Regions from separate parts of the Candidatus Thiodiazotropha sp. CDECU1 genome, predicted to be linked through region 2. Evidence: predicted binding sites of a transcription regulator. Region 2 holds the regulator's gene; each other region holds the start of a gene.
What was found. The regulator sigma-54, encoded in region 2, starts transcription at its own class of promoters, with help from an activator protein. The targets are predictions, from matches to a motif close to TGGCANGNTNCNTGCTT.
Positions count from the first base shown of each region.

Region 1: the regulator sigma-54 is predicted to act here: its motif matches at 2,285-2,301, upstream of R2K28_RS03740 (PEP-CTERM sorting domain-containing protein).
Region 3: the regulator sigma-54 is predicted to act here: its motif matches at 2,369-2,385, upstream of nifH (nitrogenase iron protein).
Region 4: the regulator sigma-54 is predicted to act here: its motif matches at 2,490-2,506, upstream of R2K28_RS05940 (methanol/ethanol family PQQ-dependent dehydrogenase).

Region 1 is NZ_OY734020.1:816,382-821,455, forward strand. It holds gene R2K28_RS03735 (efflux RND transporter permease subunit) at 1-1,425, shown strand, start outside; gene R2K28_RS03740 (PEP-CTERM sorting domain-containing protein) at 1,481-2,239, opposite strand; gene tsaB (tRNA (adenosine(37)-N6)-threonylcarbamoyltransferase complex dimerization subunit type 1 TsaB) at 2,507-3,184, shown strand; gene R2K28_RS03750 (Slp family lipoprotein) at 3,230-3,739, opposite strand; gene R2K28_RS03755 (Slp family lipoprotein) at 3,748-4,296, opposite strand; gene R2K28_RS03760 (hypothetical protein) at 4,419-5,074, opposite strand, start outside.
Region 2 is NZ_OY734020.1:4,118,806-4,123,879, forward strand. It holds gene rapZ (RNase adapter RapZ) at 1-221, opposite strand, end outside; gene hprK (HPr(Ser) kinase/phosphatase) at 232-1,170, opposite strand; gene ptsN (PTS IIA-like nitrogen regulatory protein PtsN) at 1,170-1,637, opposite strand; gene hpf (ribosome hibernation-promoting factor, HPF/YfiA family) at 1,667-1,987, opposite strand; gene R2K28_RS18845 (RNA polymerase factor sigma-54) at 2,159-3,646, opposite strand; gene lptB (LPS export ABC transporter ATP-binding protein) at 3,840-4,565, opposite strand; gene lptA (lipopolysaccharide transport periplasmic protein LptA) at 4,562-5,074, opposite strand, start outside; gene lptC (LPS export ABC transporter periplasmic protein LptC) at 5,064-5,074, opposite strand, start outside.
Region 3 is NZ_OY734020.1:1,566,867-1,571,940, forward strand. It holds gene R2K28_RS07115 (SIR2 family protein) at 1-548, opposite strand, end outside; gene R2K28_RS20420 (DUF3144 domain-containing protein) at 883-1,026, shown strand; gene R2K28_RS07120 (hypothetical protein) at 1,047-1,409, shown strand; gene R2K28_RS07125 (NAD(+)--dinitrogen-reductase ADP-D-ribosyltransferase) at 1,423-2,268, opposite strand; gene nifH (nitrogenase iron protein) at 2,458-3,333, shown strand; gene nifD (nitrogenase molybdenum-iron protein alpha chain) at 3,452-4,933, shown strand.
Region 4 is NZ_OY734020.1:1,295,056-1,300,129, forward strand. It holds gene R2K28_RS05930 (sigma-54-dependent Fis family transcriptional regulator) at 1-301, opposite strand, end outside; gene R2K28_RS05935 (NAD(P)/FAD-dependent oxidoreductase) at 1,034-2,311, shown strand; gene R2K28_RS05940 (methanol/ethanol family PQQ-dependent dehydrogenase) at 2,589-4,355, shown strand; gene pedF (cytochrome c-550 PedF) at 4,527-4,955, shown strand; gene R2K28_RS05950 (substrate-binding periplasmic protein) at 4,985-5,074, shown strand, end outside.

The DNA.
Region 1 (5,074 bases), 1.2 Mb from region 2:
AATATCGCGATCGAGGAGGTGGATGAGCGGGTTAAACGCATTGCAGAGACGGTTATGGAGGATGGGCCGGGAATGGCCAGTGCAGCAGCGGGGCTATCCGGTCTCTATTTCAACGAAGACTACGAACCTATATATGGGAATAATCATGGTTCTGTCATGGTCACCATGCCGAGTGCTTCGGCGCAGAGTTTCGATGACCCATTGGCCCATCTCGACCGCATGCGGGAGAAATTAAAACCGATCTATGAGACGGATGGTTATACTCTGCATATCCATCCACAAAATGACGGTCCACCAAGTGGCAAGGATATCAATGTGCGGGTTGTGGGAGCGAACGTGGATGCAGTCTCCGGACTTGCCGCAGAGTTGTTGACCTTTATGCAAGCATCATCTGATATCGGTCCGCATCTAATCGGCCTGGATGATGATCGCGGCGTCCCCAAAAGGTTGTTCCGACTCTCGGTCGAGCAGGAGAGGGTCGCCGAGTTCGGACTGGACAACAATCAGGTGGCAAGGCTGGCGGCGAGTGTATTGGACGGCCGTTATCTGGGTAAGTACCGGCATATCGACGAAGAGGTCGATCTGAAACTGCGGATCGATTCGCAGGCCCTGCAGGACCCGGAAAATGCGCTCTATATTCCAGTAGTGGAGGATGCGCAACACCCTGTCTATCTGGCGGACCTGGTGACTGTGCAGGCATATAATGAACCTGGTGAGATCAAGCGCTACCAGGGGCAGCGGGCGATCAGTTTAAAGGCGGATATTCGTGAAGGGGCTCCCACCTCGACTCCCGCTGTGGTGAGCCGGGTCAGGGACCATTTCGAAACGATTCGCGATCGCTATCCGGGGGCAACAGTGACCTTCGGTGGCGAACACGAGGATACCCAGCGATCTTTCGAGTCCCTGGCATATGCCTTTATCATCGCTGTTTTGGTGATGTACGTGATTCTGGCGACCCAGTTTCAGTCTTATCTACAGCCGCTGATTATTCTGTCCGCCGTCGTTTTTGCCCTGATCGGGGTCGTATTCGGCAAATTGGTAACTCAATCACTCTTCACTGTGAACAGTTTCATCGCCGTGATCGGTGTGGCGGGGGTTGTGGTCAATGACGCCCTGGTGCTGATCGACTTTATCAACAAGCGTTATCGCAAGGGACTTTCCCGGCGTGAAGCGATTATCGAAGGGGTCCATATACGTCTGCGTCCGATTCTGTTGACCACATTGACCACATCCCTGGGGCTGTTGCCGATGGCAATCGGATTTCCCAGCTACTCACTGATCTGGGGAACCATGGCGTCCACTTTTGTCACGGGTCTGGCCACGGCCACGGCGTTGACCTTGTTTATTATTCCGGTGTTATGGGATCTTTTGCTGGGTTTTCAGGAGTGGCTGCAAAAACGCAGAATGGCGGGGGCGCAAGTATAGGAATAAAAAAACGCCCGCATATAGCGGGCGTCCCTTTTCGAGGAGAGTAAATAGTTTAAGCGTTCTTCTTTCTGTAGAGACGTGAGGCGCCTATGCCCAGAAGGCCCATGCCCAACAGTACGAGTGTTGAGGGCTCGGGTACATTCACTTCCACTTCCTGATCCACCGGTTCCGGTGAGTCATCATAGGTATAGCTGACATACACGTTGCCGCTCCAGGCGTTGAATTTGGTGCGTTGTACACAGTTGTCATATGGGCCGCAACGGGTCAGGTCTGCAACCAAAGTACGTACGAGTCTCAAATCCAGGGGGTTGTTCCCGACAAAATCGTCTAGACCGAAACTCGACAGATCAAATGCCTCGCTAAAAGACCCTGTTGCGAGGCTGCTGTCTGAGCAACTCAGAAGATCCCGGCAGTTGTCCCGGGTAACCTCGCGGTTGATCTCAACTTCCCGGTTAGGGTCGACCAGACGAACTGCTTGGCGGCTGATGGAACGGCCAGCACCTGAGGCAGAAGCTCTGAACCTGGTGTCATAGGATTGAACCACTGAACCAAGGCTCCAGTCACTCTCGAACCAGATATTCACGTCCAATAACTGACCCAGAGAAGCGTCGAATCGATCCATGGAGACCGTCTGTACATCTCTACGTTCGGTTTGAACACCGGTATCAGCAGAATAATCGAAGAGATCTTGGCTGCTGAAGCTGAAGGAAGCCATGTCCCCAATACTCAGGATGGTGGCGCTTGATGTGCTACTGAAGGCGCAGAGTGCTAAGATGGCACTGGTCTTGAGTAAAGTCTGCTTGATGTTCATGATGAATCCTCGAAAATATAAATTTAATGCTCCTGCCCTGTATTAATACAGATTCCGTGCCAAAAATTTATTATATTTATTATTCAGATAGTTACGCATTTTTATTGCTTCAGTGAAACCAGGCTGTAAACTATTCCGACACCTGCGCGATTCTGAATTAATTCCATTAATTATAATGAGTTATGGGGTATGTGCGGACCACTGTAGGAATAATAGTCACATAAATTCTCAGTATTTAACTTTGGGGTGTAAGAGTTTCCAGAAAAGATGAAATTGATCGCAATAGAAACGGCCGCCGAGGCCTGCTCAGCCGCACTCTATCTCAGTGGCGATATATCGATACGTTACAAAATTTTGCCCCGTGGACACAGTGAATTGATCCTGGAGATGGTTGATGATCTTCTGCGGGAGGCAAATCTGACTCCTGCATCCCTGGATGCTGTGGCGTTCGGCCGCGGCCCTGGCTCATTTACCGGTGTGCGGATTGCGACGGGTGTGATTCAGGGAATTGCCTTTGCGGCGGACTTGCCGGTGGTGGGAGTATCGACCCTGGCGGCATTGGCGCAAAGGGCCTATCGGGAGAAGGGGGAGCGCAAACTGCTCACTGCCTTTGATGCCAGAATGGGGGAGCTCTATTGGGCCGGTTACAGGGTAGGAGAAAAGGAGCTTGCCGTGCCCGCTATTCCGGAACAGGTCGGATCCCCGCAGCAGGTGGAGATTCCTCATGATGACGAGTGGTACGGGGTTGGTTCCGGGTGGGGAGCCTACAGCGAACAGCTGGAGCAGCGCCTACGGGGCACGCTGCTGGGTTTCAAAGCGGAGATCTACTGCAGCGCCCGGGATATCGCATCGCTGGCGGCTGCGGATTACCAGGCAGGTCTGGCGGTTGCTCCAGAGCATGCCCTCCCGGTCTATCTACGCAATCAGGTCGCCAACAAGCTGTGATTTCGGGGTAAAGTCTCGCAATCCACTGGTGTTTGTCCTTCTATTTCAGAAGCTTATACCTATACCACCAAAACCCCCGCCTCCCGAGCTGGCGCCAAAACCGAAGTGTATACGTGGTTTCGACCTGGCTTTGCGCTCAGGCCAGAGCATAATCTCATCACACCGCAATATGGGGAATGGATAGCCACTATCGGCAACCAGACCTTGACGGATCGCCGAGAATTTACCGGTCGCCGTTACCTGTCGGCCAATCCCATACTCCACCAACTCGAGATAACCTGGTTGTTGCGCAATGAAACGTCCTATGGAGTTCGCTTGCGTATCGGGACGTCCATTCTCGTCAAGGGGATAGGCCAGAATCTGGATCTCGGTGGTATCGCGCAGATTTCGGGTCTCGATAATGACACCCCCCCATTGCAGGAGAGGGGCGTCGGGGTTCGGTTGCGAGGAGGAGGCCTGCTGGGGCGTGACTGTACGGTCAGCGACGGGTATCACCGGCTGGCTGCTGCAGGCCTGCAACAGTGCCGCTAGAATCAGGATTCGAGACCGGCGCATCGAGTCTATTACCAGTAGTAGTAGGGGTATCTACGCCAGTAGGGATAATAGAAGGGGTCGTAGAAGGGGTCGTAGTAGTAGGGATGGGCGTAGACCTTATCCTCCGGCCAGAGGTAATAGGCCTCTACCGCAACCACCGGGTAGGGGTAGGGATAGTCTCCGACCGGTTTTTCCACCACCTCCTGGATAGTGCCGGTGACGGTGAGTTCCCGGTTCTTCGGATACTCTTCCGGCTCCAGGTAACCCTCGATACGAGCGATAAAGCGGCCGATGCTGCGACTCTCCTGTTTGGGTTTACCCTCATCGTCGAGTTGACGGGAAAGAATTTCAATCCGGGTTTCCGTTGCCAGATTTTCAACCGAGATGATATCGCCACCCCAACGTATTTTGGCGTCTATGAACTGCTGCTGCCGCTGCTGTACTTCGTCTACCTGGATATTACTCGCCGGGGGGGTGCCGATGACCTTTGGGACATTGGAGGCGCACCCTGCGAACAGAAGTAGGCAGAGGATGCTTAGGATTGGGAGTCTGTCGCATCTTTTGTTGGTGTAAATCATCTGTCCAGGGCAATCCAGTGTCTATCTTAATATGACTCTATTCATTTGATTAAATTCCTTCAAATAATAGCCGGTCTGATGATTGAGCCTGGTAAGGCCGATAGGGTTATGACTATGTGGGTCTACTCGACTATACGCTCCTTCTCTGCCTCTTCCTGATAGTAGTAGTCATAGTTTTGGTGCATATGATTGGTGAACGACCAGGCTTCGTTATATGACAATCCGCTGTTTTTGGGGATGATGACCTTGACGTAGAGATTGTTGTCCTGCTTTTTCAGGCGCTTGAGATTTTTTTCCAGCTGTTTGCGGGATATTGACGAAAACCTGGTGTCGCTTGGTCCCTTGTAATCAATGCGGAAGTATTTTCCGGATTTTGTATAACGCACCTCCACCACTGTTTTACCTTTGGCGGTGCGAGCCGGTCGTAACAGTTTATTGTACTGAATCTCGAGTTTTGAGTAGTCCTGTTTTAGATCGACCAGCTGCTCATCCGCTTCCTGGTTGCGGGTCAGGGCGGCGAGTAGCTCCTGGTCTTTTTCGCTCAGTTTTAACCGCAGCTGTTCCAGGTCCTGCTGTGTACTTTCCTGGCGGGCATTGGCCTGTTCCAAGTCGAGCTGGAGATTCTCAATATTACGATTGGACTCAGCGATCAGGTTTTGTAATCGGCTGGTCTCCTGGTTCAAGCGTGTCACTTGAGTGGTTAACAGCTCACGCTCTTGTGTCAGCAGTTTGTGCTTACGATCGATCTCATCTCGCTCGCGACTGAGATTGGTGATCT
Region 2 (5,074 bases):
GTGGATAACTGACTGGATTGGCTGCGGGCATCTATGCCCACCGCGGTCTTGCGGAAGATCGCCTCCGGTTCATTTATCAGATGATCGGCCACAGAGACCAACAGGGAAATCGGCAGATTATCGATACAGTAATAGCCCATATCTTCCAGCGTATGCAGGGCTATTGTCTTGCCCGATCCCGACATTCCGCTGACGATTTGCAATTTGAACCAATCAGACATGTCGGCTGCTTTATTCATCCTGATCGATATAGATCTGTTGTCGTTCAATGAAATCCTGAGTGGCATTATAGCCATCGAGCATCAGCATATGCTGGCGCACAGCGGTTTCAACCAGGATAGCCAGGTTACGACCGGCGGCAACCGGCAGGCTTGTCATCGGGATTTCAACCCCGAGCAAGGTTCTTGTTGAATGACAGCCTTCGAGACGATCCATATCATGTAGTTTCTTGTCATCGAAATGCAGCAGATCAATGATCAAGTGCAACTCTTTATTGGGTTTGATGGCGCTGTTACCGAACATGGCGCGGATATTGATCATGCCCAGTCCACGCACTTCCAGAAAATCCTGTAAAACCTTCGGACAACGACCGATGAGTGTTTTACTGGCTGATTTATAGAGCTCCGTTGCGTCATCCGCAATTAGACAATGTCCGCGGGAAATGAGCGCCAGTGCGAGTTCGCTTTTACCGATCGCCGGATCACCGCTGAACAGCACTCCCCTGCCCAGGACCTCCATATAGACCCCATGTACCAGCAGCTTTTCACCCACCGGCTGGCTGAAGCGTTCCACCAGGCGTTTTATCACCTGATTATCGGATTGCGGGGTATAGAAAAGTGCGACATTCCTATCCATGGCCTGTCCCTCACACTCTTGAAGTGGTTTTAAACCATCGGTAAATATAAGCGCGGCCGGTGAGGCCTTGAATAGAACCTGTAGGTATTCATGATAGGCATCCTTTTCCTCACTCAGCAGATGTTTCCTTTCCGGTGGCCCGATGACCTGGATCTGATTGGGCCTGATCAAGTTGAGGGGGCCAGCGGGCTGCCTTCCATGCTGCAGCTCGATATCCACCACAATCTCCGCGTCTCCCCCCTCACCATTCCAGGTCAGCGAAAGTTCGCTGGCCAACTCATCATAGAGATCCCGAATGGTATAGATTGGCTTCATTAAGCAGAGATTATAGCTTCCCGTTGCTGGATCAGTTCATAAAGATCATGTGCGCTTGCCGCCTGCCTCAGGGCAGTGCAGAACTCCTCATCATCGAACATCTGCGCCAACTTGGCCAAAAGCTGCAGATGTTCGTCGGTTGCCTCCTCCGGAACCAACATTGCAAAGGCAAGATCAACCGGCTGATTATCGATTGCGTCGAAATCGATTCCCTCGGGGAGCTGGATAAACGCTGCAAGCGCTCCAGTGATTTGCGGCATGCGGGCGTGGGGCAGGGCGATACCCTTGCCCAGACCGGTGCTACCCAGCCTTTCACGCTCGAGGAGCGCATCAAATACCAGATCTTGATTGAGATCGGGAACAGCCTCGGCCAAGCGCTGACCGAGCTGTTCCAATACGCGCTTCTTGCTGGCAGCCTCCACTTTGCAACCGATCCGTTCTTCCACAAGATAGCCGTTTGGAAACATGGAGACCTCGCCAGTTCAATCAGCCCGTATTACTCAGACGCATACTTAACGCCGCTACCGGCGCGATGACTTTTCATTTTCTCCTTGTGTTTCAACACCTGCCTATCGAGTCTATCCGTGAGCAGATCGATGGCTGCATACATATCTTCCTGTACAGAGTCCGCATAAACACTCGCACCGTTCACTTGCATTGTAGCTTCTGCCTTCTGCCTCATTTTCTCCACGCTCAAGATAACGTGGACATTGATCACATTATCAAAATGGCGCTCAAGACGTTCAAACTTATTGTCTACATAGCTTTTCAAGGCATCGGTTACATCCACATGATGACCGGTCACGCTAATTTGCATAATTTTCTCCTATCTTAGATGAGGTTACCCATCACCCTGCCTGATGTCACTAATTGAGGACCAATCGTACTTTCAGTATATGCTGTGCAGCAATCCGCATAAGCCTCGTGCCTGGCTGCATCCGCAAAGGGATCGCTGTTAACAACCTGCGATTCGTCGCTCAAATAACTCCTATATCAGACGCTTACGTTCGTTCGATGGAGGAATACCCATCGACTCTCGGTACTTTGCCACTGTCCGACGGGCGACTTCGATACCCTGATCAGACAAAAGAGCGGCAATCTTGTTGTCACTGAGAGGCTTGTTGGGAATCTCAGCGGCTATCATTTTCTTTATCAGCGCGCGAATCGCTGTAGACGAGCACTCACCTCCCGCACTGGTGCTGACATGGCTGGAAAAGAAATACTTGAACTCCAGTGTCCCCCTGGGTGTATGCATGTATTTCTGGGTTGTCACACGGGATATGGTCGATTCGTGCATTTCCAACGCCTCAGCGATATCCCTCAAAACCAGAGGCTTCATCGCCTCTTCTCCATGTTCGAAAAACCCCCTTTGATACTCTACGATTTTACTCGCTACGCGTAAAATAGTCTCGTTTCTACTCATCAAACTCTTAATGAACCAACGAGCTTCCTGTAAATGGTTCTTCAGAAAGGTGTTGTCTTCGCTCTGATCCGCGCGCCTGATCAAATTGGCATAACCTGTGTTCACCCGCAATTTTGGCGTCACCTCGCCATTCAGCTCGACTATCCAGCGACCGTTTTGCTTGCTCACGAACACATCGGGTATGACATAATCCGGCTCGCTGCTGGCAATCAGTGAACCCGGGTGGGGATTAAGTGTACGAATCAGCTGCATCACCGCCACAAGCTCATCCTGATTGATCTTCATCCTGCGTATGATCTGATTTTGATCCTGCGCGGTCAAAAGATTGAAATAGTCCCTGCAAAGCTTGATTGCCAACTGCCGATAGGCGGTCGATTCGGGTAGTTGATTCAACTGGATGAGGAGACAGTCCTGAGGGCCCTGGGCCCCCACGCCAGGCGGGTCGAACGCCTGGATCCGGTGCAACACCGCATTGATATCCTCAATGGTGGCCTCTTCATCGTTGAGCGACTCCAGCACCTCCTCCGGATCACCGGTGTAATAGCCATCCTCATTGATGCCGTCGATGATGTTTGTGGCGATTGCGATATCCTGGGGTGAGAAAGGCGTCAGGTTCATCTGCCATACCAGATGGTCATGCAGGGTTGTGGCACTACTATTGTGCATCAAATAGTCGTGATCGTTCGTCTCGCCACCACCGCTTGAAGTGGGCTGATAACTGTCGTAGACATCGCTCCATTCGCTATCGACCGGCAGTTCCTCCGTCGCTTGGGGCGCATCAGTCTTAATTTCACGTTCGTTGTTGATGTCGTTGCTGTTCGCATCAACCGCCGCAGATTGCTCCGACACCCCGCTGTCAGCGGCCTCCCCCTCCTTGGTGGTGTTCTGTTGACCAAACTCCTCTTCCACTTCGAGCATGGGGTTGGTCTCCATCACCTCCTGAACCTCCTGACTCAGGTCGAGCGCGGAGAGTTGCAGCAGGCGTATTGCCTGCTGCAATTGAGGTGTCATGGTTAGATGTTGACCGAGCCGGAGCTGTAGGGCCTGCTTCATCGCAGATGTTATCTTTGGACCTGGTATGTTATTTGTATGTCTTTAATTTCATTCTAGCTAAAAAACGCCGCAGAGGAAAAATATATTTCTTGGCTGAATCCCACTGCATTACCTTGCCCAATGCCCGAACCATTCAAGGATTAATCCTGTAATTCATTTAAAATCAACAGGATAACCAAGCCCCCTCAGTCTGCTACATGGAAAAATCCTCACCGAGATAGACACTTCGAACCTCCTCGTTCTGAAGTATCTCTCCCGTGGAGCCCTCAGCCAACACGCGACCGCTGTTGATGATATAGGCCCGATCACAGATATCCAGGGTCTCTCTGACATTATGATCCGTAATCAGGACGCCTATTTGCAGGGCCTTCAGGTGCTGAATGATCTTCTTGATATCGATGACCGCAATGGGATCGACACCGGCAAAGGGTTCATCCAATAATATAAAGCGCGGCCGAATGGAGAGGGCCCTGGCAATCTCCAGACGCCTGCGCTCACCCCCGGAGAGGCTCATTGCCAGGCTTTCCCTCAAGTGCCCGATACCTAACTCCAGTAACAGCTCGTCACACAGCTCACGGCGTCTGGCGGCATCCAGCTGCTCCTGGGTCTCCAGGATCGCAAGAATATTCTGCTCCACACTCAGGCGGCGAAAAACCGATGGCTCCTGAGCCAGATAGCCGATACCGCTGCGTGCCCGTTTATGCATCACCTGATCGGTCAATACCTCTCCATCCAGGAGTATCTCCCCACTATCCGCCTGGATCAGGCCAACGATCATATAGAAACTGGTGGTCTTTCCCGCGCCATTCGGCCCCAACAACCCAACCACCTCACCACTGTTCACGCTGAGTGAGACACCATCCACCACATTACGCTTTCCATACTGCTTCTGCAGCGCCTTGGCCTGTAGCTGGCTCATGGTTTTGACTGCTGTTCAGGTTCAATGACGACCTGTACTCGCTGCTTGCCTTGTGCGCTGGTACCCGCCCTTACCAGTGCCTTGCCGCGATTGTAGATTATCCGGTCGCTTCGAAAATGGTTGTTTCCCTGCTCAAGCAGCGCATCATCGATCAACAGTAACTCATCGTGCTCCAGGCTGATCTCCACCCGTCGGGCTTCGCCGCGCGCCTCTTCTCCCCCCTGCTCTATCAATTGGCGAAAGCGAACAGGATTCCCTTCACCGATAACCTTCTCGGTTTTACCCTGGCGGCGATGCACCCAGAGTCGCTCGGCCCAAATTTTCAGACTGCCCTGGGTAACTTCGACACTACCCTCATAGAGCACCACCCCAGACGCTTCATCGATGGAAAGGCTGTCCGCCTCCAGTTGCATGGGTTGATCCTTGTCACTCTCCAGCGCAAGCCCCGGTTGCGCTATGCATAGCAGCAAAATCAGATAGACCATGCCGGCTTTTGCTCTATTGAATCT
Region 3 (5,074 bases), 1.9 Mb from region 2:
GTCGCATCGGGGGCCGGGCTTCCCATCGGTTTGAACAGGATCGGCAAGGAGGTATCGACTGCCGATTGATCGATCTCGGATGCAGAGTACTTCTCACCATCATAGTGATGAATCCGAAAACGGTAGTCGGTGCCGCCGATCCTTGCTATACCGCGGATCAGGGTATGTGGCGTAGTGCTGTAACTCTGTTGCAGTTGGGTGTCCCTATTGATGTCGACGATATAGGCCGGCTTGATCGATTCCAGCCAGGCATGCAAGGGTGATTGGGTCCAGGACTGCTCTGCATAGGTCGTGTCCAGAAAACGATGCACCGCATTTCGCCCGCGCTTCAGTTCCACATCCATGGCTGCTCTGGCGAATTCATACATCAGTCTTGGTGCCATGGGTTTGCCACCATTCATGGCAAGAATCAGACTGTCACTATCAGCCGGGATAGGCTCACCTGTCTCAGAATGAGACGATCCCTTGAGCGCACCTGCACCGAGATAGGGCACTATATCACCCGACGCAACACCCGCTTTGAGTGCCTGAAAATTCATCTCCGACATTGATAGTCTCCAGTTTGATAGATTGATATAGAGATAAAGCAAGACACAGGCCAACCAGTTAAATCGAAGAGAAACAGGTTGTTAATATAACTCTTGTGCTTACCGTCAATCGATTTTGTAGGTTTTCCTACAAGCCGGGAAACAAATTGGCGAGCTTATTGTGTTGTTAATCATCAGCTGATGTTTGTTGTTGTCTGAGTCTGAAGTGATTTGGCATGAATAGTGTAGTTAACTTTCAACGGGCCAGATTGAGTATCGAACTATGCAGGAATCAGATTTTCGGGAAGTTGCAGTTGATTTTATCCATCTGGCACCCTTCCTTAGTGCGGCATTCATGTATGCCGCTGCGTGGTATAATATCCACTTCTTTTATGCGTCGGATGGGGCATCTGAGAATAGGACCAAGGCCGTTGATTACTATTGCGATCAATATCGAAAGATGTTGATGGAGTTTATGCATGACTTCTCTCAGGCTTAACCAGATATTGGATTTACTCCATGAACATTCAGACAGCCATTGAAAATCCTCATCCTGCCGCCGTGTGGGCTCAAACGGCACCCCTTGATCCTCTTCAAATCGATTGTGTCACTGCGGTGATGCTGAAGATCCTGGACAATAAATGCAAAATGCTTCCTGAACAGCAGATGGCATTGATGGCAGTCTATGGGGTGGTAAAAGAGAGGAAAGGCGTGCTATTGGAACCCTCCATTCATAATGAAATCGATGAGGCATTGAAAATAGGAAGCAGTGTCTCCTATGATCGGATACACGAGTTGCGTCTATTGGTGGAGGCAACTATCCCTAAACAGGTGATGAAACACTTCAAGCAATATTTTCGTGATTCACTGTATGGGGTATGAACTGGTAATCTGCTCACAAGGTTGTGACGCCGACACGATAGACACCGCCAATCACCATATATTCGTTTTCACCTCTTAGCCTGTCGGGTAAGAGATCAGGTAAGTAGAGTAACTTAACAAGTGGTATTTCCGCTTCCAGGATATAGTCTCCGAATTCGTCGGCTCGCTCCCGCTGATTGGTAAATGAGTTGATATTATTCATCAACAGTATGCATTGGTGCTTGTCCAACTGCTCTAGAATCTCGTGATCCTTGATATGGTTTATCCCTCGATAGAGTGTGAGATGCGTCTGCGACGGATAACACTGTTTCACCTCATACTGACAATAGGTGTAAAGGAGATCGAGTTGGGCCTCCAATCCATTGGTATTGTAGAGCCCCTTGGCACGATCACTTAAATAGGCCAGGTAGCGAGCCGAGGAGTAGTCACCCAAGGCGCCGCCATGGTTTCTCGGTAGCAGACCGAATCGGGATTCCACCCAGCTTTTCAATACCGCTGCTTCCTTCCCATCCGGGTCGAACATCCAGCCGCGCAAGATACGCAAATAATCCGCCTTGTCTCTTTTGAGGCGACTCTGTTCAGCATCAAATCCAGCCTCATCCAGGTTATCGAGCAGAAAACCGGATCGCATATAGTCCATGAAGTGGATTGCCCTCTCTTGTCTGCTGGACACCCGCTGCAAACAGGAAAAAAGCTCATCGTGCAGCTCTTGTACGCCATCCAGCATAAGGGGCACTGGGTGTTGCTGAAAAGTGAGGCTGCCGAGGATTACCGCGGGTAGATTGCAGTGATTGATGGATAGGCGCGCATACGCCGGCAGGGAGGTCGTCTTTGGTACTGATTGTTTGTTTTCATCCATACACTTGCTGGGTGATTGTCGCGAACCCGACCTCGGTTTGTCACTTTGAGTCAAATAATATAATCAATAAAAACAATAGTATACGATGTTTTATCGGATTTGGCACGCCGCTTGCTCAACACCAGTTGTCCACGTGACCTCAAACGACTTTAGTCACTACTGATTCAACAATATGTAAGGAGATCCAACATGGCACTGCGTCAATGTGCAATCTACGGTAAAGGCGGCATCGGCAAGTCTACCACGACCCAGAACCTGGTCGCTGGTCTGGCCGAGCTGGGTAAGAAAGTCATGATCGTCGGTTGTGACCCCAAAGCGGATTCCACCCGTCTGATTCTGCACTCCAAGGCGCAGAACACCATCATGGAGATGGCTGCCGAGGCCGGTACCGTTGAGGACCTGGAGCTGGAAGATGTACTGAAAACCGGCTATGGCGACATCAAGTGCGTCGAGTCCGGTGGTCCTGAGCCTGGTGTCGGTTGTGCCGGCCGTGGCGTTATCACCGCTATCAACTTCCTTGAAGAGGAAGGCGCCTATGAGGAAGACCTCGACTTCGTATTCTACGACGTACTCGGCGACGTAGTGTGTGGTGGTTTCGCCATGCCCATCCGCGAGAACAAAGCCCAAGAGATCTACATCGTATGTTCCGGTGAGATGATGGCTATGTACGCTGCCAACAACATCTCTAAAGGTATCGTGAAATACGCCAACTCTGGTGGTGTGCGTCTGGCAGGTCTGATCTGCAACAGCCGTAACACTGCTCGTGAGGACGAGCTGATCATGGAACTGGCTCGCCAGCTCGGCACTCAGATGATCCACTTCGTACCTCGTGACAACGTGGTGCAGCGTGCTGAGATTCGCCGCATGACCGTTATCGAATACGATCCTAAAGCCAAGCAGGCTCAAGAGTATCGTGATCTTGCTACCAAGATCATTGAGAACGAGATGTTCGTCATCCCAACACCGATCACCATGGATGCGCTTGAAGATCTGCTGATGGATTTCGGCCTCATGGATGAAGAAGACGAGAGCATCATCGGCCAGACCGCTACTGCTGAGGCATAAGGCCATCGCATAAGCGAACGGTGACACCGGTCGGCCAGTCGACCGGTGTCTACATAACAGATCGTTTTTCATAGCCTGACTATCCACGGATTAGTGGTGGCAGGTGAAGGAGAATTTTATGTCAACTATGACACGCGAAGAGACCGAAGCCCTCATCCAGGAGGTGCTCGAAGTCTATCCAGAGGATGCGAAGAAGGACCGCGCCAAACATCTCACGGTCAACGACCAAGAGGTGGAGCAGTCCAAGAAGTGCATTACCTCCAACCGAAAGTCCCTGCCGGGTGTGATGACCATCCGTGGTTGTGCCTACGCCGGTTCCAAGGGTGTGGTCTGGGGTCCGATCAAGGACATGATCCACATCTCTCACGGTCCTGTCGGTTGTGGCCAGTACTCCCGTGCCGGCCGTCGTAACTACTATGTGGGCACCACCGGCATCAACACCTTCGGTACGATGAACTTCACCTCCGATTTCCAGGAGAAGGATATCGTTTTCGGTGGCGACAAGAAGCTGTCCAAGATCATGACCGAAATCGAACAGCTGTTCCCTCTCAACAAGGGCATCACGGTACAGTCCGAGTGTCCTATCGGTCTTATCGGTGACGACATCGAAGCCGTCTCCAAGCAGACTGCCAAAGAGATCGAGAAGCCTGTGGTTCCTGTCCGTTGTGAGGGTTTCCGCGGAGTCTCTCAGTCCCTGGGTCATCACATCGCTAATGACGCTGTGCGCGATTGGGTGCTGCACAACCGTGACAACGACACCAGCTTCGAGGGCACCGACTACGACGTTACCATCATCGGTGACTACAACATCGGTGGTGACGCCTGGTCTTCACGTACCCTGTTGGAAGAGATGGGTCTGCGTGTTATCGCTCAGTGGTCCGGTGACGGCACCCTGGCTGAGATGGAGAACACTCCCAAGGCCAAGCTGAACCTGCTCCACTGCTACCGTTCCATGAACTACATCTCCCGCCACATGGAAGAGAAGTACGGTATTCCGTGGATGGAGTACAACTTCTTCGGTCCTACCAAGATCGAAGAGTCGCTGCGCAAGATTGCCGCTTTCTTCGACGAGACTATCCAGGCCAATGCCGAGAAGGTGATCGAAAAGTACAAGCTTGAGTACGACGCAGTGATTGCCAAGTATCGTCCGCGTCTGGAAGGCAAGAAGGTGATGCTCTATGTGGGCGGTCTGCGTCCGCGTCACATCATCGGCGCCTATGAGGACCTGGGTATGGAAGTGGTCGGCACCGGTTACGAGTTCGCTCATAACGACGACTACGACCGTACGATCAAGGATATGGGTAACGCCACCCTGATCTACGACGATGTCACCGGCTACGAGTTCGAGGAGTTCGTCAAAAAGATCAAACCCGACCTGATCGGATCCGGCATCAAGGAGAAGTACATCTTTCAGAAGATGGGCATCCCCTTCCGTCAGATGCACTCCTGGGACTATTCCGGTCCTTATCACGGCTACGACGGCTTCGCCATCTTCGCCCGGGATATGGATATGACCCTGAACAATCCCTGCTGGGGAAAGATTCAGGCACCATGGTTGAAGGGTGAGGAAGAGACCCAGGCCGCTGCGGCCGGTGCTTAATCAGTGGTTTGTGATGGGGCAGGGCCCCACCCTACACCCTGAGATTGAGCGGTAGGGTGGGGCCATGCCCCACCGATAACCGCTCAAGTAAGCGCCTTTCGAGTCGGAGTTGCCATGTATCACCAGTGCATGATCAGCAGA
Region 4 (5,074 bases), 1.6 Mb from region 2:
CTTTGTTATCGGTCAATATGACGGCATAACCGCTACCGGATAGTGCCGATGCCAGATTGGCCAACTCCGGTTCTGAGAGCCTGATAAAGGCATCGAAACGGGATCTGAGTTCATGCAGGGTCTGCGGTTCGAGAACATTCGGGCCGCGGGGCTTGAATGGGTCCAAATGATCATCATTCAAACAGCGTTGCCAGGATCTGACAATCTCACGCTCAATGCCTAGATCCTCAACACCATCACTCAACGCCGCCACTGAAGAGAGGCGCTGAGCATGTTGCCGAAGCTTCTGATTTTGGGTCATTTTCACTCCATCCGGTCATAATGGCAGTCAGTCTGCACTAGTTATTATTTTTTTGTTGTCGTAACAGTTAACTGTAGACGCTATGCAACCAATTTTGTATATAAAGTGTTCATTTTCGACACAATCGATTGTTCAAAAATGGCATAGCCAGTCAAATTGGATTTTGCCTTTTTCCGGCACAACGTGTGTGCCGTCGCAAAATCAAAGATCAAATTGTTAATCACGTCTCACGCTATTACAGTTCGTAATAATGCTTACAATAACAATCGGATACTGTCTATTTATAGTTCTTTATCAGGGCTTGTCGGCGGTGATTCAGCGGCTTGGAATATCCAGGTTTCAAGCCTGTTTCCAGGATCTCCCGGTAAATCGTCACAAGCATAAACCACCAACACTATTCATATAACATCAATTTCTATACCAACATGGTGGCGCGCTTTTTGCGAGGGCTTTAGGCACAATCATTTTCAGGTCGAAATCCTGTGTAAGGTCCGGGATCTATCCCGGTTTTGTGCGGAATTGGGCGGCTGGAATTTTCGGGTAGTTCACACAAAGTTGGGCGGGTAATTGGATGCTGGTGATCCCTCTACATTGGAAGATTACAAACACAGCAGGCGTTGTAACAACGACAGTCCAAGGCTCAGTCAGGAAGAAGTTCGGAGTAGTTGTAAAACACTTACGATCAGCTTTGATCCTTAGGTGTTTTGCTTTCAGGGAGTGGAGATAGAGACTATGCAGCATGTGATCATTGGAGCCGGACCCGCAGGTGTGGTTGCGGCCGAATCGATTAGAAAATTCGATAAATCCAGTACTGTCACATTAATCAGCAATGAATCGGAAAGGCCCTATTCACGACTGGAGATACCTCGGTTTCTGCAAGGCAAGATCGACGAAAAGGATACCTATCTCAGATGTGGCCAAAACTATTTTGCATCCCAGTCCATCGATGTATGCAAAGGCAGTGTTGTCAAGGTAGAGAGCCAGAATAATGCAATCAATCTGGCAGATGGCACCCGCTTGGAATATGACCGTTTATTGATTGCCACCGGGAGCCGGCCAGAAAAACCGAAGATACCCGGTAGTGAACTTCCTGGTGTGGTCAACTGCTGGACCCTCGAGGATGCAAGGAAGATTATCTGCAACCTGGGTATCAACAGCCGCTTGGTCGTTGTTGGCGGTGGCTTTATCGGATTCGTCATCATCGATGCACTGGCACGCACAGGTGCGCAGATAAACCTGATCGAGAAGGGTAAGCATGTCCTTCCGCACATGATGGACGATAACTCCAGCAGTCTCATACAGTCATGGTGCGAGGCGAAAGGAATTACGGTACAAACCTGCGTCGACGTCAAAGCGATTGATAGAAAGAGAAAGACGAATAAAAGCACCGGTTCGGGTTTGAATCAGCTCACCGTGTTACTGAACAGTGGTGAATCAATTACTGCGGACATGGTAATTTTCGCCACTGGCACAAAAATGAATACAACGTTTTTAGAGGGATCAGGGATTGCCTTCGATCATGGTGTGCTTGTGGACGAGCGCCTCAACACAACCCAGCCGAATGTATTTGCCGCCGGTGATGTTTGTCAGGGACTTGGCTTCTCTACGGGTGGACGAAGGGTGCAAGCCGTGCAACTTACCGCCAGTGAGCATGGCCGTATAGCAGCAGCAAACATGTGTGGTCTCAAGGCAAAATTATCAGGCAGTCTCACCATGAATGTGCTTGATACGCTGGGACTTGTCTCAAGCTCTTTTGGCACCTGGAATGGAATTCAGGGTGGTGAGAGTGCTGTCTATTCCTTAACAAGCAGCTACACATATCTGAATCTCCAGTTTGATGAGGAGAGACTGATCGGTGCATCCAGTATCGGTAATGCTGAACATCTACAGCTACTACCTAGATTGATTCATTCAAATTTACCCCTTAAAGGGTGGAAAAAGCGGCTCATGCAGGATCCGTGTCGCGTTGGTGAGGCTTATCATGCGCTCTCCCAGGGTGCCAGACAGTAGTTTGCTGGAACACTGTAAATACAACAATTGTGTTGAGTCTTGAATCACTGTCCCAAAAACATGACAGCACAGACAGGCTAGACACTTCCCGCCAAATATTCTTTTCAGTCCAAGCGTTTTCATTGTTTTTTAAATAAAAATAAGCGCTTAACAATAAACAAAAGCCAACAATTCCGTTTGGCCTGCTTCTTGCTCAAACGTCTAACCAGGAATGGGAGTTATCCAACAAACTGTCACGGGAACAGAACAATCCAATGAACCTGGAGGAGAAGAGATTATGATTTCCCAGCATCGAAACAAGATTTTCCGCAACGCGGTCGTGATAACCGGTCTCAGTGCCGCTATCACTTTTAGCGGAGCGGTAAGCGCACGTACGACTCAGGCTGAAATAGATGGTGATGCAGCAAGTACTGGCGATGTCCTGAGTTGGGGCATGGGCCAGCAGGGTCAGCGCTACAGCCCGCTCAAAAAAATCAATACCGGTAACGTAAAGAAACTGGTACCGGCATGGAGTTTCTCTTTTGGTGGAGAGAAGCAGCGTGGACAGGAGGCACAACCGGTTATCAAGGATGGAAAGATGTTCGTTACCGCCTCATATTCCAGACTCTATGCGATTGACACCAAGACTGGTCAAGAGTTGTGGCAATATGATCATCGCCTGCCTGATGGCATCCTGCCCTGTTGTGACGTGGTCAATCGTGGTGCCGCGTTGTATGACGATCTGGTGATATTCGGCACCCTGGATGCACGCATTATCGCTCTCCATCAAGACACAGGTAAGGTGGTCTGGCGTGCGAAGATTGATGATTACAAGGCGGGTTACTCGTTCACTGCAGCACCGCTGATCGTCAAGGACATGGTAATCACCGGGGTCTCGGGCGGTGAGTTCGGGGTCATTGGACGTGTTGAGGCACGTGATGCGAAGACCGGTAAGTTGCGCTGGATTCGTCCCTCGGTAGAGGGCCATATGGGTTACATATGGAAAGGTGATAAGAAGATGGAAAACGGTCTCACCGGGAACACCAACGCCACCTGGCCTGGTGATTTGTGGAAGACCGGTGGTGCCGCAACCTGGCAAGGAGGCACCTACGATCATGAAACCGATCTGATATTTTACGGTACGGGTAATCCCGCACCCTGGAATGCCCATCTAAGACCGGGTGATAATCTTTACTCAACTTCAACCTTGGCCATCGATCCGGACACCGGCAAGATCGCCTGGCACTATCAATACACACCCAACGATGGCTGGGATTACGATGGCGTGAATGAACTGGTTTCGTTCAACATCGGTGGGGATAAGTTGGCGGGTCATGCCGATCGGAATGGTTTTTTCTATGTCCTCGATCGTACTAACGGCGAGTTGAAAAACGCCTTTCCTTTTGTCAACAAGATCGATTGGGCGAAAGGGGTTGATCTCAAGACCGGTCGTCCTATCGAAACGGGTGTGCGTCCCGGAGATCCCACCAAGAGCAAAGACGGTAAGAAGGGTGACGTGGTATTTGTCGCGCCTTCATTTCTCGGTGCAAAAAACTGGATGCCCATGGCCTACAGTCCAGATACCGAGCTCTTTTATGTTCCCGCCAATGAGTGGGGCATGGATATTTGGAACGAGCCGATTACTTATAAAAAGGGCGCAGCCTATCTTGGCGCCGGTTTTACCATCAAGCCACTCAATGATGACTACATCGGTGCCTTGCGGGCGGTGGATCCAAAGAGCGGAAAGATTGTATGGGAATACAAGAATAATGCGCCGCTCTGGGGTGGTGTCATGACCACTGCCGGTAATCTGGTTTTTACCGGTACTCCGGAAGGCTACCTAAAGGCTTTTGACGCCAAATCTGGAAAAGAGCTGTGGAAGTTCCAGACCGGCTCCGGAGTGGTTGGCTGTCCGGTTACCTGGGAACAGGATGGGGAGCAGTACATCGCTGTACCTTCCGGCTGGGGTGGCGCGGTACCGCTGTGGGGCGGTGATGTGGCGAAGAAGGTCAAGTACCTGAACCAGGGTGGATCGCTCTGGGTCTTCAAGCTGTCCGACGTCTGATCAGTTGGGCCAGGGTCGGATATAGCACGCAATATCCGACCCTGGTTCAGGCCAAGCAACCTTATTACACAAACAACCAACTCAGTATTCGATAGATAAATAGCGAAAAGGGAAATTGTTGGATGATTATCATCTTTCGGTTTTCTGTTTGATTACCTGGAGTATTTCCACATGCAAAGCACAACATCTATTAAAGTCGTACTCGGTATAGTGCTATCGACTATTATTACGGGTAAGGCTTTAGCCCACGGCAATGTATCTCCTCAGGCTGTAGATACCAAGCATCTACCCCAATTGGGTGAGGATTGGCTCGAGGTCAATCCTTACAGAGACAATACAGATGCCGTGGCCACCGGGTCATCCGCCTACAATCAGAACTGCGCGCGTTGCCATGGACTGGGTGCTGTCTCCGGCGGGATCGCCCCCGACCTGCGCATGCTGCCACCTGAAGATGAAGGCGATGAGTGGTATATCTATCGTGTCCGTAACGGCGCTATACGTAACGGAATTACCTATATGCCGAAGTTTGAAGGCATCCTTTCGCAGGAGGCACTGTGGTCGATCCGGGCCTGGCTGGTGACTCTGCCTGTGGAAGAGTAATCACTGAGACATAACAATGAGAGAGTGATATGTATAGGATCAAAGACATCTTAATCTTTGCGGCTGCAATGGCCTCTCTTATGCTGCAGAGTCCGGCAATGGCCGAGGATGAATCCAGT